DNA from 4 places in the Eubacterium limosum genome. Region 3 is predicted to be linked to each of the others. Evidence: predicted binding sites of a transcription regulator. Region 3 holds the regulator's gene; each other region holds the start of a gene.
The links. Region 3 encodes Rex, which represses fermentation and respiration genes when NADH is low (regulators of the CRP and FNR family bind a similar motif). Its sites were predicted from a motif close to ATTGTTAANNNNTTAACAAT; they were not measured.
Positions count from the first base shown of each region.

Region 1: a site for Rex is predicted at 1,343-1,362, ahead of fucO (lactaldehyde reductase). Genes of this name have one in related genera too.
Region 2: a site for Rex is predicted at 1,466-1,485, ahead of B2M23_RS20600 (butyryl-CoA:acetate CoA-transferase). Genes of this name have one in related genera too.
Region 4: a site for Rex is predicted at 2,085-2,104, ahead of acsD (acetyl-CoA decarbonylase/synthase complex subunit delta). Genes of this name have one in related genera too.

Region 1 is NZ_CP019962.1:3,416,778-3,419,997, forward strand. It holds gene fucO (lactaldehyde reductase) at 1-1,137, opposite strand, end outside; gene B2M23_RS16015 (MATE family efflux transporter) at 1,451-2,812, shown strand; gene B2M23_RS16020 (DUF3169 family protein) at 2,858-3,220, opposite strand, start outside.
Region 2 is NZ_CP019962.1:4,383,386-4,386,605, reverse strand. It holds gene B2M23_RS20615 (SHOCT-like domain-containing protein) at 1-57, shown strand, start outside; gene B2M23_RS20610 (hypothetical protein) at 75-338, shown strand; gene B2M23_RS20605 (hypothetical protein) at 452-1,372, shown strand; gene B2M23_RS20600 (butyryl-CoA:acetate CoA-transferase) at 1,511-2,863, shown strand.
Region 3 is NZ_CP019962.1:2,723,484-2,726,703, reverse strand. It holds gene B2M23_RS12825 (sensor domain-containing protein) at 1-1,575, opposite strand, end outside; cyclic di-GMP riboswitch class I at 1,600-1,687, opposite strand; gene B2M23_RS12820 (redox-sensing transcriptional repressor Rex) at 1,785-2,429, opposite strand; gene B2M23_RS12815 (P-II family nitrogen regulator) at 2,589-2,939, opposite strand; gene B2M23_RS12810 (DUF1538 domain-containing protein) at 3,007-3,220, opposite strand, start outside.
Region 4 is NZ_CP019962.1:1,827,919-1,831,138, reverse strand. It holds gene acsC (acetyl-CoA decarbonylase/synthase complex subunit gamma) at 1-968, opposite strand, end outside; gene acsD (acetyl-CoA decarbonylase/synthase complex subunit delta) at 988-1,923, opposite strand; gene B2M23_RS08360 (DUF3786 domain-containing protein) at 2,244-2,891, opposite strand; gene acsV (corrinoid activation/regeneration protein AcsV) at 2,905-3,220, opposite strand, start outside.

The DNA.
Region 1 (3,220 bases), 690 kb from region 3:
TTTGTACAGTTCAACAATGTCTTCCAGGCTGGCATCTTTTGGATTGCCAGGTTTACAGGCATCATCAAATGCGGACTGTGCGAGGAAAGGAATATCTTCTTCCTTGACGATTTCCTTTAAATCCTGAGGAATACCGACGTCGATTGACAACTGGCGAACCGCATCCACAGCGGCTTTGCGGTATTCTTCCTGAGACATGCTCTCAGTGCCTTCAACACCCATGGCCTGCGCGATGTATCTGTATTTTTCGCCGGTTTCAGGCGCGTTATATTCCATGATGGAGGGTAAAAGGATCGCGTTGGCAACACCGTGTGGCGTGTCATAAACAGCGCCCAAGGCATGGGCCATGGAGTGGACAATGCCGAGACCGACATTGGAGAAGCCCATTCCCGCGACGTACTGGCCGAGTGCCATGTCTTCGCGTCCTTCAGGAGTGTTTTCGACAGCACCCCTTAAGGAACGTGCGATGATCTCAATGGCTTTTAAGTGGAACATATCTGAAAGCTCCCAGGCACCCAAGGTTGTATAGCCTTCGATGGCGTGTGTGAGGGCATCCATACCTGTGGAAGCGGTCAAACCCTTTGGCATACTGGACATCATGTCCGGATCTACAAAGGCAACGACCGGGATGTCATGTACGTCGACACAGACAAATTTACGTTTCTTTTCGACATCGGTAATAACGTAGTTAATGGTGACTTCTGCTGCGGTACCGGCAGTGGTTGGAACGGCAAAGATCGGAACACAGGGATTCTTTGTCGGGGCAACACCTTCCAGACTGCGGACATCTTCAAATTCAGGGTTGGTAATGATAATACCAATGGCTTTTGCGGTATCCATGGAGGAGCCGCCACCGATGGCGATCAGATAGTCTGCGCCGGAAGCCTTAAAGGCTGCAACACCAGTCTGTACGTTTTCGATGGTGGGATTCGGTTTGATTTCAGAGTAAACGTCATAATCAAGTCCTGCTTCGTCAAGAATATCCGTTACCTTTTTTGTCACATTAAATTTCACCAAATCAGGGTCAGAACAGACAAAGGCCTTTTTAAAGCCGCGCGCCTTTGCTTCGGTTGCAATTTCATTGATTGCGCCGCTGCCGTGATATGATGTTTCATTTAGAACGAATCGATTTGCCATAATAGTAATCTCCCTTAACTAATAAAATTAATATTATTTTATTCAATTTTCGTAAAATTCTCAAGATAGATTAATGTTCATTTGATGCAAATATTTATTAACGTTTTCATCTGTAAATGGCAAGTGTTTTTGCAAAGCGGAAAGAATGAAAATATTTTGCTCTTAAATGAAAGAAAAACAAAACGAAAAATCACAAAGGTTAAAAATTGATAATTTAATGACAGTAAACGTGCACAAATTTAAACTGGAAGCATTATCTGACCCTTGTTTATGCTATAATAACAAAGCAATTTATTATATGACAGGAGTAAAAATGACCACAACTTTTCCAGAAAATACAAGACAGGAATCCTTATTCAAGCTGACATGGCCCATTTTTGTGGAGCTTTTTCTGCAGATGCTGGTGGGGAATACGGACCAGATGATGGTGGGGCAGGTGTCACAGACTGGTGTGGGCGCCATCGGGAACGCTAACCAGATTATCAATGTCCTGCTGATTTCTTTCAGCATCATATCACTGGCTACCACAATTCTGGTTTCTCAGAATATGGGCGCAAAAAATTATAAAAATGTGTCGACAATCTATACATTGGCACTGATCGTCAACCTGATTTTCTCAGTGATCATCAGTGCGATTCTGCTGTTTTTTACAGAGTCCATCTATCATATGCTGCAGGTGCCAGACACCATTATGCCCGAAACGGTTGCCTATACGCGAATCATTGGCGCGGGTCTTTTTCTGCAGGCTGTGTTTCTGACCTTTTCGGCTATTTTCAGGAGCAACCGCCTGATGAAGGAAACCATGTTTGTCTCCATTATTATGAATGTGCTCAACATCGGTGGAAACTACATTCTGATTAACGGCATTGGCCTGCCAGGCCCCCTTGGTGTAACCGGAGCTGCCATCTCCAGCAACATCGCCAAGCTTGTCGGGGTGGTGATTGTCGTCTGTCTGTTCGTTAAAAAAATCAAACCGGGAATGTCTTTAAAAACATTGAGGCCTTTCCCAACTGCGATGCTCAAAAGATTATTGTTTATCGGGATTCCCTCGGGCGGTGAGACACTTTCATGGACGCTGAGCCAGACCGTGACAATGGGATTTGTGAATCTCTGCGGCGCGGTGGTCATTACAACCCGTGTGTACGCGGTGATGTTTGCCATGATCACTTACCTGTACAGCAATGCGATTTCCCAGTCCTCCCAGGTTTTAGTAGGCTATATGATCGGAGCGAGGGAATATGACAGCGCGGACAGGCGTGTGAAAGCTACACTCCGGTCATCTGTGCTGGTATCCTTCTGCGTGGCGCTTCTGCTTTTTGTGTTCAGTGATCAGATTTTTGGTTTTTTCACCTCAGACCCGGAAGTCATAGCCCTCGGCAAGCAGGTGATGTTCATCGATATTTTTCTGGAGCTCGGACGTGCGGTAAATATGGTGATGGTCCGCTCACTTCAGGCGGCCAATGACATTTTGTTTCCCATTGCCCTTGGTATTAGCTCACAATGGTTTGTGTCGGTGGTTCTGTGTTATGTTTTAGGCATTATACTGGGCTGGGGACTGGTCGGGATATGGATCGCCATGGCCTGTGATGAAATCCTGAGAGCCGCCATGTTTTTAGTCCGTTGGAAACGCAGGAAATGGATGGATTTAAGCATTAAGAACGCCGTGAAGGCCTGACAAAAACGAAGGAGGTACGTCGTTTCGACGTACCTCCCTTTTGGTTTAGCAGCCATCTCTGTCTATTTTTTTACTTTTTTGAAGATTCATGGAAAAGATACAGCACAGTGTGCTCTGCAGTCCCCATAAAATACCGATGATAATAAAGGGGAACGCGCCAATGGGGGTGGTCAGGGCCGCAAACATGAGCAGCATCATGACAATGAGAAAGGCCATCTGCATAATTTGAAAGGTTTTATAGGCAGCCTTGTAGAGAATGAATTTTTCCGCCTCATCATTGCTGTTCATCCATACCTTTTGAAAGTTTAAATCCAGTGGGTTTCCCTGTTTTTCCGGATTCATCTTTTTGGTCAGATTCACAAAGAGAATCTGGAGAATAACGCAGAAGATAATCGGCAGTAAAAATGC
Region 2 (3,220 bases), 1.7 Mb from region 3:
ACCATTGTGGATGTGAGTGCATCCGACGGCTCAACCGTTAAAGTCTACATTGGCTGACCCGGGAGGATGAACCCATGCGCGTTGTAGTACACGAAGGCAACCTGAGGCTGCGGCTGCCCATTCCGCTGCGGCTGGCCTCGCTGGCCGTTAATCTGGTGCCGGAGGTGGCCTTTGTCAAAATGCGGGAATCGGTTCCCGAGCCCTTCCGGGAACTGCTCACAAAGGAGTCTTTTAAGGTGATTGTGCGGGACTGTGTCTCTGTTTTAAGGCAGTATAAGGGCCTCGAAATCGTCCATGTCGAGGCTAAGGACGGCACCTATGTCTCCATCCGCATCTGACGGATGGGGACAGGGACAGGATAAATATTTACCCTCGATAAAACGATTGCAAAATGCTATACTAAAGCAAAAGCTGCTTTAGTATTTTTTTGTTTTGGAAAGAGGTGTGAACAATGAAACAGGAAATTCACCGTATACGGGGCGGCCTGCTGGCTATTTTGTTTATCCTGCTGTACGCGGCCATTCAGGCCTTTTACGTCGAGTATATGAATGCGGCCAGCCAGAATTTTGCAGAAAACGGCGGCGCAGTGGCAGTGCCCCTCTATATCCGGGCAATGTTCGGGGTGTATCTGGTGCTCTTAGGCGGGCTGGTCGGCGGCATTGCCAATGATTTTAAACGCCGTAAAGCGCATTTGTCGGTATTTAACCTGACTGTTGGCATTGTGATGGTGGCTCTGGGCGCGTCCCTCACCACCCTTATCGCTGTCGTCCCTCTGCGGGCCTCCCTCGCCAATGCTTCCAGCGGCCTTTTCCTTTTCGGCGGGGTCTTCCTGTATAAGGGGCTGCGCAGCGCGCCCAACCCTGAGCCGGTCTCCAAAAAAATCATGAACCTGATTCTGTCCATTATTCTGATCCTGCTCTTTGTCGTCGCCTACGACCAGATTCAGGCCTATATGACACGGGCCATAGCGGCTGTGAGCATGGAGGAAAGAGTCGGGGTAACGGGCAGAGCCCTCGTGTACTACAATTTTCTGGGAATCCCGCTGCTGACCCTGCTCATGGCCGCTGGCGCCGGCTTTGTGGCCTGGTTCCGCATGCCGCGGCCAGCCTTTGACGTGCGGCACCTGCTTTTCGGACTGCTCTGCCTGGGGCTCTATGGCCTGCTGGTCTACCTGATGCTCGACGATACGGCCTTCAGCCGGCTTCTGAGTACGCTGTCCGACCAGTTGAACACCCAAATCATCAAGAGCGCCTGTACTTCGCTGGCACTTACCCTGCCTGTATTTTCGGGGCTCTACCTTCTCAAGGCTTTTTTGAGGGGCGCGCCGGAGGTCTGGATTAAAAAAGGCGGCAGGAGCAGTAAAAAGAAATGAGCGAAAAACCCCGAATGACAAAAAATTCCACGTAATTTCTCGCTTTTTTTAAAAAACCAGCGGATAGTATGTTATAATAAAAGATAAGTAAACATTGACAATTGTTTAACTAAGAGCAATTCCAAATGGGAGGGAAAAATGAGTTTTATTAAAGAATATGCTGAAAAACTGGTAACGGCAGAAGAAGCGGTCAAGGTTGTAAAATCCGGCGACTGGCTGGATTACGGCTGGTGCTCCGCCACAGCGAGAGAGCTGGACAAGGCACTGGCAGCCCATGTGGTCGAAAACGACCTGGTTGACCTTAAAATTCGCGGCGGTATCCTGATGTGGGTGCCCGAGATTTTTAAAATTGAAAATCCGGCAGACCATATCACCTGGAATTCCTGGCACATGAGCGGTATTGAGAGAAAAGCCATTGCCCAGGGCTTCGCTTACTACACACCGATCCGTTACTCCGAAATGCCGAGATACTACAGAGATTCCAAACAGGATGTGGACGTGGCCATGTTCCAGGTCGCACCGATGGATGATCACGGTTATTTCAACTTCGGCCCCAATGCCTCACACATGATGGCAATGTGCGAACGCGCAAAAACAATCATCGTAGAAGTCAATAAAAATATGCCGAGATGCCTTGGCGGCTTTGAAGAAGCCATCCACATCTCTCAGGTTGACAAAATCGTCGAAGGCCCGAATCCCCTCATGGCAGAGCTGGGCGCCGGCGGTCCAGCAACCGACGTTGATAAAAGAGTCGCTGAGCTGATCGTAGAAGAAATTCCGAACGGCGCATGCCTCCAGCTTGGTATCGGGGGAATGCCAAACGCTGTCGGGTCACTCATCGCGGAATCCGACCTGAAGGATCTGGGCGTTCATACCGAAATGTACGTCGATGCCTTTGTCGATATCGCAAAAGCCGGCAAAATCAACGGCTCCAAGAAAAACATCGACCGCTTCCGCCAGACCTATGCCTTTGGCGCAGGTACCCAGAAGCTGTATGATTACATCCACGACAATCCGCAATGCATGAGCGCGCCGGTCGATTATACCAACGATATCCGCTCCATCTCTGCCATTGATAATTTCATGTCCATCAACAACGCTGTTGACGTCGACCTCTTTGGCCAGGTCAGCTCAGAATCCTCCGGGATCAAGCACATCAGCGGTGCCGGCGGACAGCTCGACTTTGTGCTGGGCGCGTACCTGTCAAACGGCGGAAAGAGCTTTATCTGCTGCTCCTCCACCTTTACGACCAGAGACGGCGAAATGAAATCCCGCATTGTACCAACCCTGCAGCCAGGCTCCGTTGTTACCGACACCCGCGCGAACATCCACTACCTGGTAACCGAATACGGCAAGGTCAACCTCAAGGGCCTGTCCACCTGGGAAAAATGTGACGCCATCATCTCCGTCGCCCACCCGGATTTCCGCGACGAGCTTATCGCAGAAGCCGAAAAGATGCACATCTGGAGACGAACCAACAAGGAAAACTAAAACATTCAGGGACCAGCCAAAACCGGCTGGTCCTTTTTTCATGGGGATGGTGTGCCGAAGGGGAGCGCCATCCTCTGGCGGCCTTGCCGGTGTCCGGTATGGACGAATCTGATCCCGGTGTTTAAGAAAGCTTTAATGTATGTAAAAAGATGCAGTATCCGCAAGCCCGCTCAGACAGCGGCCTGGAGTGAACAGAAATATTTCCTCGTTAAACAGATAACTAACAAAAGAAACTTTTATCTGAAATTCCTTGATTTTAAAGGATTAACCGACTATAATAATAAACACAGCCAAAGCGCATATTGACAGAAAAGAAAAAAGTTCGTTTGTATGGCGATTGCCAGTACGGCGGCGGCA
Region 3 (3,220 bases):
CTCTTCCCAGACATATTCGTCCAGCTTGATGATAAAACCGTTGCGTTCAAAAAGCGGGATGAAGCGGCATGGTGTCAGGAACCCCCTCTCGGGATGGTCCCACCGCACCAGCGCCTCAGCGCCGATCACCGCGCCGTTCTGCACATTATGCTTCGGCTGGAGGAATACTTTGAACTGGCGTTTATTAAGCGCCTCATCCATTTCATTTTCGATTCGCTGCTCCTCAAGCTGTTTGGCTCTCAGCTTTTTATCATAAAAGGCCCATTGCTTGATCTGGCTTCCCTTGATGGTTTTCTGGGCCAGGTTTGCCCAGTCGCAGAGGATACTCATCTGGGTATCACGGTCTTTCACAATGCAGATTCCGCAGGAGGGCATGACCTGGTAGCTCTCAGAAAACTGGTTGATCTCTTTCAGGATCTTCTTTATGCGCTCGAGCAGAGGATTGCCTGAAGCATAAGACATGCAAAGGCAGAACACATCGCTGTTCATCCGCCCAAAGGCATCCAAAGGCCCCATATTGGCCGAAATAACCGTTGCCATAAACCTGAGCAGTCGATTGCCCTCCTCACGCCCGTGCAGATCGTTAATAAATTTAAAGCGGTTGACATCCAGCCGCACCACAGCAAATTTTTGGTCTGGATAATCCTTGACCAGTCTTTCGGCCTGCGCATAAAAGGTATTGATATTATAAATACCAGTCAGCCGATCAAACTCTGCTCGGTATTTCAGGGTTTCGTGAGCCCGCTTGGATTCGTCGATATTGTTCAGGGTGCCGATCACCCGCTTGATGCTGCCATCCTCATTATAAAGTACATTAAAGACAATCTTACACCAGATGTACCGCCCTTTCTTATTGCACAGGCGTATCTCCATTTCCACCTGGCCGTTACTGATGGCTTCCATATTCATTTTCTGCTTTAGCACTTCAATATCCTTGGGATGGACCACTTCGTCGTTAAGCCAGATTTCCTTGATATCCCGGCCGTCATAGCTGCCCATGAATATTTCTGAAAATTCAGGCGCATAGTAACGCTGATCCGTCTCAATGATCCACTCAAACACCAGGGTATTGGTCTGCTCAATGACCAGACGGTAGCGCTCGTCGTCTATCTGTTTTTTCTGGAGGCTCTCGTTTTCCTTTTCAACGGCTTCCATCTGTTTTTTATAGTCGATATCCATGATAAAGCAGAGCAGGATCTCATCCTCCCCGCCATAATCGACCGCCGGAAAAACGGTCAGTGAAGCCCAGTGAAAGCTCCCGTCCACCCATAGTTTGCGGAACTCACCGATAACGCTGCCCTTTCCAGATTCCAAGGCTACGTGTATTTTATCAAGGTCAAAAAATTCCAAAAACCGTTTCGAATCCTCCGGGTGGATCATGTGCGCTGACACATCGGCAACGGCATCTGCCAGAATACCTTCTTCCGGCGGCGTCACATATTTATTCTCCACATGGTAGATAATGCGATAACGGTTCCTTGTAACATTCAATTCATAAAGCTCATCGTAAATATTGCGCAAAGCTACATCGTAAATATTCTTTTCAATGGTTTCATTCATCTTTTTTTCTGCCATTTTACAGCTCCTATTGTGGGGTTCAACTGCAGCTGGCTGCCCTACAATTTATGTTTGTTTAGGCCCTTTAGCTTTGCGTCTCTATCTTTCAACAGATTTGCCCTGATATCAATTATATTTATAACTGTCTTCTATTATATAATAGTTTTTTTTGAAATACAACTCCTATTTTTTACAAAAAAAGCAGGCTTCACGCCTGCTGTATACATTTATTCATCATCGTCATCTTCGTTAATCAGATAGGTCAGCGTAAAGAGGCTGTCGGTGATATTCACACTCTCTACCACCACGTCATCAGGCACTGTCAGATCCAGAGGAACAAAGTTCAGAATCGCCTTGATGCCCAGCTCTACGACACGGTCCGTGGTTTCCTGCCCGACTTTCTGCGGCACACTCAAGATACAGATATCAATTTTATGGTGTGCGACAAAAGCGTCGAGATCATCCATATGGTAGACTGTCACATTGCCGACCTTCTTGCCGATCTGGTCCGGGTCCACATCAAACATGGCTTTGAAATGGATGCCTTCTTCTTTAAAACGCTCGTAATTGACAATGGCGTGGCCCAGGTTCCCAGAACCGATAATAATGCAGTTATACTGGAGATCAAGCCCAAGAATTTTGCGAATGGCCTCCTTCAGCTCTTTTACCTTATAACCATAGCCCTGCTGTCCGTAAGCGCCAAAGGAATTCAGATCCTGCCGGATCTGCGAGGCGGTCAGCCCCATCATTGCCGCCAGCTCCTTAGACGAGATTTTTTCAATATGTTGATCCTGTAAATCGGTTAAATACTGGTAATACTTGGGCAGACGCTTAACAACTGTCATCGATACCCTTTTTGAAAAAGTTTGCATTCTGCACTCCCCTCCTGCGTCGTACTTATCCTTTTTATTATATCAAGTTGTTAAAAAAACGTCAATTTTTATGACCGAATTAATCAAAAAAGTGTCAAAGTTTTTTGAATCCTTCAGAAATCGAGCAAATAAGCGCCTTTGGGGTATCTTTAAAAGCAATTAATCTGCGATGTCCGACATCAGGTTAAGATGCGGGCTGCCGATCACCTTGGATACATCCAGCACAAAGGCGATGCCCATACCCGGCTTGTCGATTTCGATTTTCCGCTGGATCGAGCAGAGTACCGCGTTCCTTATGGACGCATCCACCAGAATCAGAACAATCTCCTTTTCCGGTTCAATGGTGATGCCGAAAAACCGCGCGTTCTCATGGATGCCAGACCCGCGGCCGTACATGACAGTCGCTCCGTCAGCGCCGCCCTGTTTAGCAGCGTCAATGACCTCGCCGGACATATCCTTTTCCACAATCACCACAATCAGTTCGGTCTTAATTTTATTTCTGTCTTCCATTTTTTCCTCCATCATTCGCTAAGTAATCTACATATTATATATGATTAAAATCTTCTGTCAATACCGGTTAAGAATCACGGGATTGCTTTTCGCACTGTCTTTTCCTGTATGCCTCCTTCTGCTTATAAAAGAAGCCCAGAAGCAGGGTTGTCAGGATCGGTGCAAGAGCGATCAGTGCCACAACGCCAAAGCCGTCCAGCAGCGGATTGCGGCCGGGAGTCGCGCCCGCCACAGCCACCGAAAGGGACAGGATAAAGGTCGAGCACATCGGGCCAGTGGCC
Region 4 (3,220 bases), 900 kb from region 3:
GGTTCAACACGCATTGGTTTCTGAGGATCGGTGAAGATGTTCTGTCTTAAACCGAACAGTGGCAGTGCCTGTTTGAAGTCCATATCGCTCATTACGATGATGGAGCCATAGCGCAGAACAAAAGCAGAAGCTAAGGCAACTTCCATCTGTTCGCAGCAAGCAATTTTATTAACAAATACAACTGAAGGATAACCGAAAGTTCTGTCATCGCCCTTCAGGGTGTTTGTACGGATGGTTACAGCGTTGTTATAAGCTTCTTTAACAGAGCTGTCGCCAACGTTCAGAACCAGGTTCTTGTAACCAGCAGCTTCGATTTTTTCAACAGTGTCGTGTAATTCTTCGATAGAACCAGCGGAAACACCCAGTACAACGTCGGCAGCTTTGGCAACTTCTACCATAGCGTCTGCATTTGCAGGTGTAGCACCCATTAAGATACCCTTAGCAGCTTTGATCGCTTCAGCAGCTTCCTTAGCTACTTCAACATCTTCAACAACAGCCATTGGCACACGGCCCAGTTCGATCACTTTAGCGATCAGGTCTAAGAATTTAGCTTTGTCAGCAGCATAACGTACAGAAGCAACTTCTACGCACATTAATTCGCCGATACGGTCATATTTAACAGCTTCTAAATGAGCTACCTTCTTAGCAATTTCATCGTCAGAGTCTGCGTCTGAGAATTCAACTGCGAATAAAGCTTTGTTAACATAAGTTTTTTCATGTCTGAATAATACAGTTTCGCCGCCCAAAGCACATTCTGTATCGCCAGTTCCGATCTTGATTGTTTTCATCGGAGGAGCGGTAGCTTCAGATAACTGAGCTTTAGCTTCGTCTGTAATATACGGGCATTTATCAATTTCTGCAGCGCCAGCGGCTACTTTCATTGAGAATGCCATACATGTAGGGAATCCACATTCCTTACAGTTTTTCTTAGGAGTCAGTTTAAAAATATCTAAACCTTTTACTGCCATTTTTTTGCGCCTACCTTTCCTAACCTACTAACTCTTTGATAAAGTTTTTAATCACTTTAGCTGATTCCGGATGTTTAACAATAACAGCGTTTGAGCCGCCGATTAAGCAAGAAGCTGCAGTGGAAACTTCCATAGCGATACCACGTTCTTCCTGATTTCCCCATTCAGGAGCTTCTTCTTCTGTGAACACAGCTTCTTTTACGCCCCATGCTTCGTCGCCAACATTGGTCATGATTGGCATCTGAAGGTCTGTATCGTTCTGGCCTAAAGCGGCTAAACGGATACGGTCCATTGTGGAAGCAACATATTCGAAACCATAGCCAACAGCAGCGGTTCCAACATCCATGATGATGTTTCCACCGTCAACACCTAACTGTGTCAACAGGATATTTAACTGTTTTGCAAGGTTGATATCAACAGCAGACTGGCCGGATACTTTGTGACCGTCAGCATTACCTGCTACGCCAACAGATTTGTAGTTATCTTCAACAGCTGAGAATAAAACAGCGTTTTTGCCAGACAATGCCTGAGAAACTTTAACCAGTAAATCACCGTCTTTTTCAGCGTTGTTGCAGCCTGCAACAACCAGCGGAAGATCGATTGCTGCTTCGACAGCTTTAGCGATTTCAACACATTCTTCAGATGATTTGTTAGCACCGTTAGGATCGGCACTGATTAATTTTAATGCGATAAACTGTGCGTCTGTATTATCCTGTACATATTTTGCCCATGCTGCAGGATCCTTTACGACGTCACCATAAGCGTCAACCAGACATTTTTCCCAGTCTTCTGGGTAACTGTCTAAAATTTCGACACCAACAACCGGTGCGCTTCCTTCACCACTTAAAAATGGTAATCCTTTTTCTCCTCCGAGAGTAACTGCTGCATCTCCAACACCAATTACACACTCATTGATCTTGCCACTAAACTTTTGTTCTGCTTTTTTGAATGGCATTTCCTCGTTACCTCCTAACTCGTTCTTGTTAGTATTTTTTTATATTTCAAAGCCCGGAATCGTTTTATGAACATGACAAATTCCGGTTGCTTTAAAATTTCAATTGAAAATAAACCGGTGTACACAGACTTGTATATATAAGTATACACATATACTACTATCTTGTTATAAGTTTGTCAAACATTTTTCGACCAAAAACAAAAATTTACCCGTCTTTCTAAAGCTTTTAATTCGCAGTTATTCAGTAGGTTTAAATGATTTCATGAAACCCATGAAAACGACCCCGTAAATAAGCAAAATATTACTATATTTCACGGATGTCAGTCTGCTTTTGCCAGCCGCTTCAACGCAGGGATAAAGATGTCACCCATTACGGCGAGATCCTCCGCGTCAAAGCCTGAGGTAATATTACTGTCGAAAAGAATCTGTGATTCTGGTGGAAATTCATCGTCTCCCAGCCAGAGGATCACGGTTAGATACATATTGTTGATAAACTCAAACCGGTAGGACAGATCACCATGCTTTTTAGGTTCTGCATTCAGCTTCTCCATGGCCCGCTTCAGCCCCTCAACATCATAGTTAAAGGTGAAGGCAAACCGCTTCAGGCATCGGCCCTCAAAGCTCTTAAAATAATGATTTCCACCCGAGATATCCCGGTATGCAATGGTTGTGCCCATCGGCGGCACGCCCTGGGCGTTAAGCAGATAACGCAGGATCATAGTCATCGGCTTATAATCGTCAAAGGCAGTCCCGTCCTTTAAAAGCACATCGCCTTCAGGATATTTTACCTTGTATTCCTCACCCATCAACGTCACTGTAAACAGCTGTTTTTCCGGGTCATAAGGACAGGTAGATTTCTCCGCAATCTCCAAGGGATCCTTATTCTTTATTAAATTTTTATAATGATCATAGGGCAGCTTATCTTTTCTCTTCTCTTCAATGGCTGCTTCTATTTCAGAATTTAGCATTGGTTACCTCTATCTATTTTTGCAGGCTCGGGAACAGGCTCATATCCGTGTGCGGAATAAAGCAGGCGGATATGAAGGCGTCCATATAAGACGGGTGGACACTAAGCTCCATATAAGTCATATTCTGTCCGATTTCTGCGATTTTTTCTTTTCCTTCAGCCAGCGTAAGGGCCAGATAGCACCCCTGCATTGAGCTGTTTCCAATATAATAATATTTTTCGACCGGTATATCCGGGAGCATACCGAGAGCAATGGCGTTTTCAATACCAAGGTTGCTGCCGATTCCTCCGGCTACATACACATTTTCTAGGATCTCAATCGGCATATCC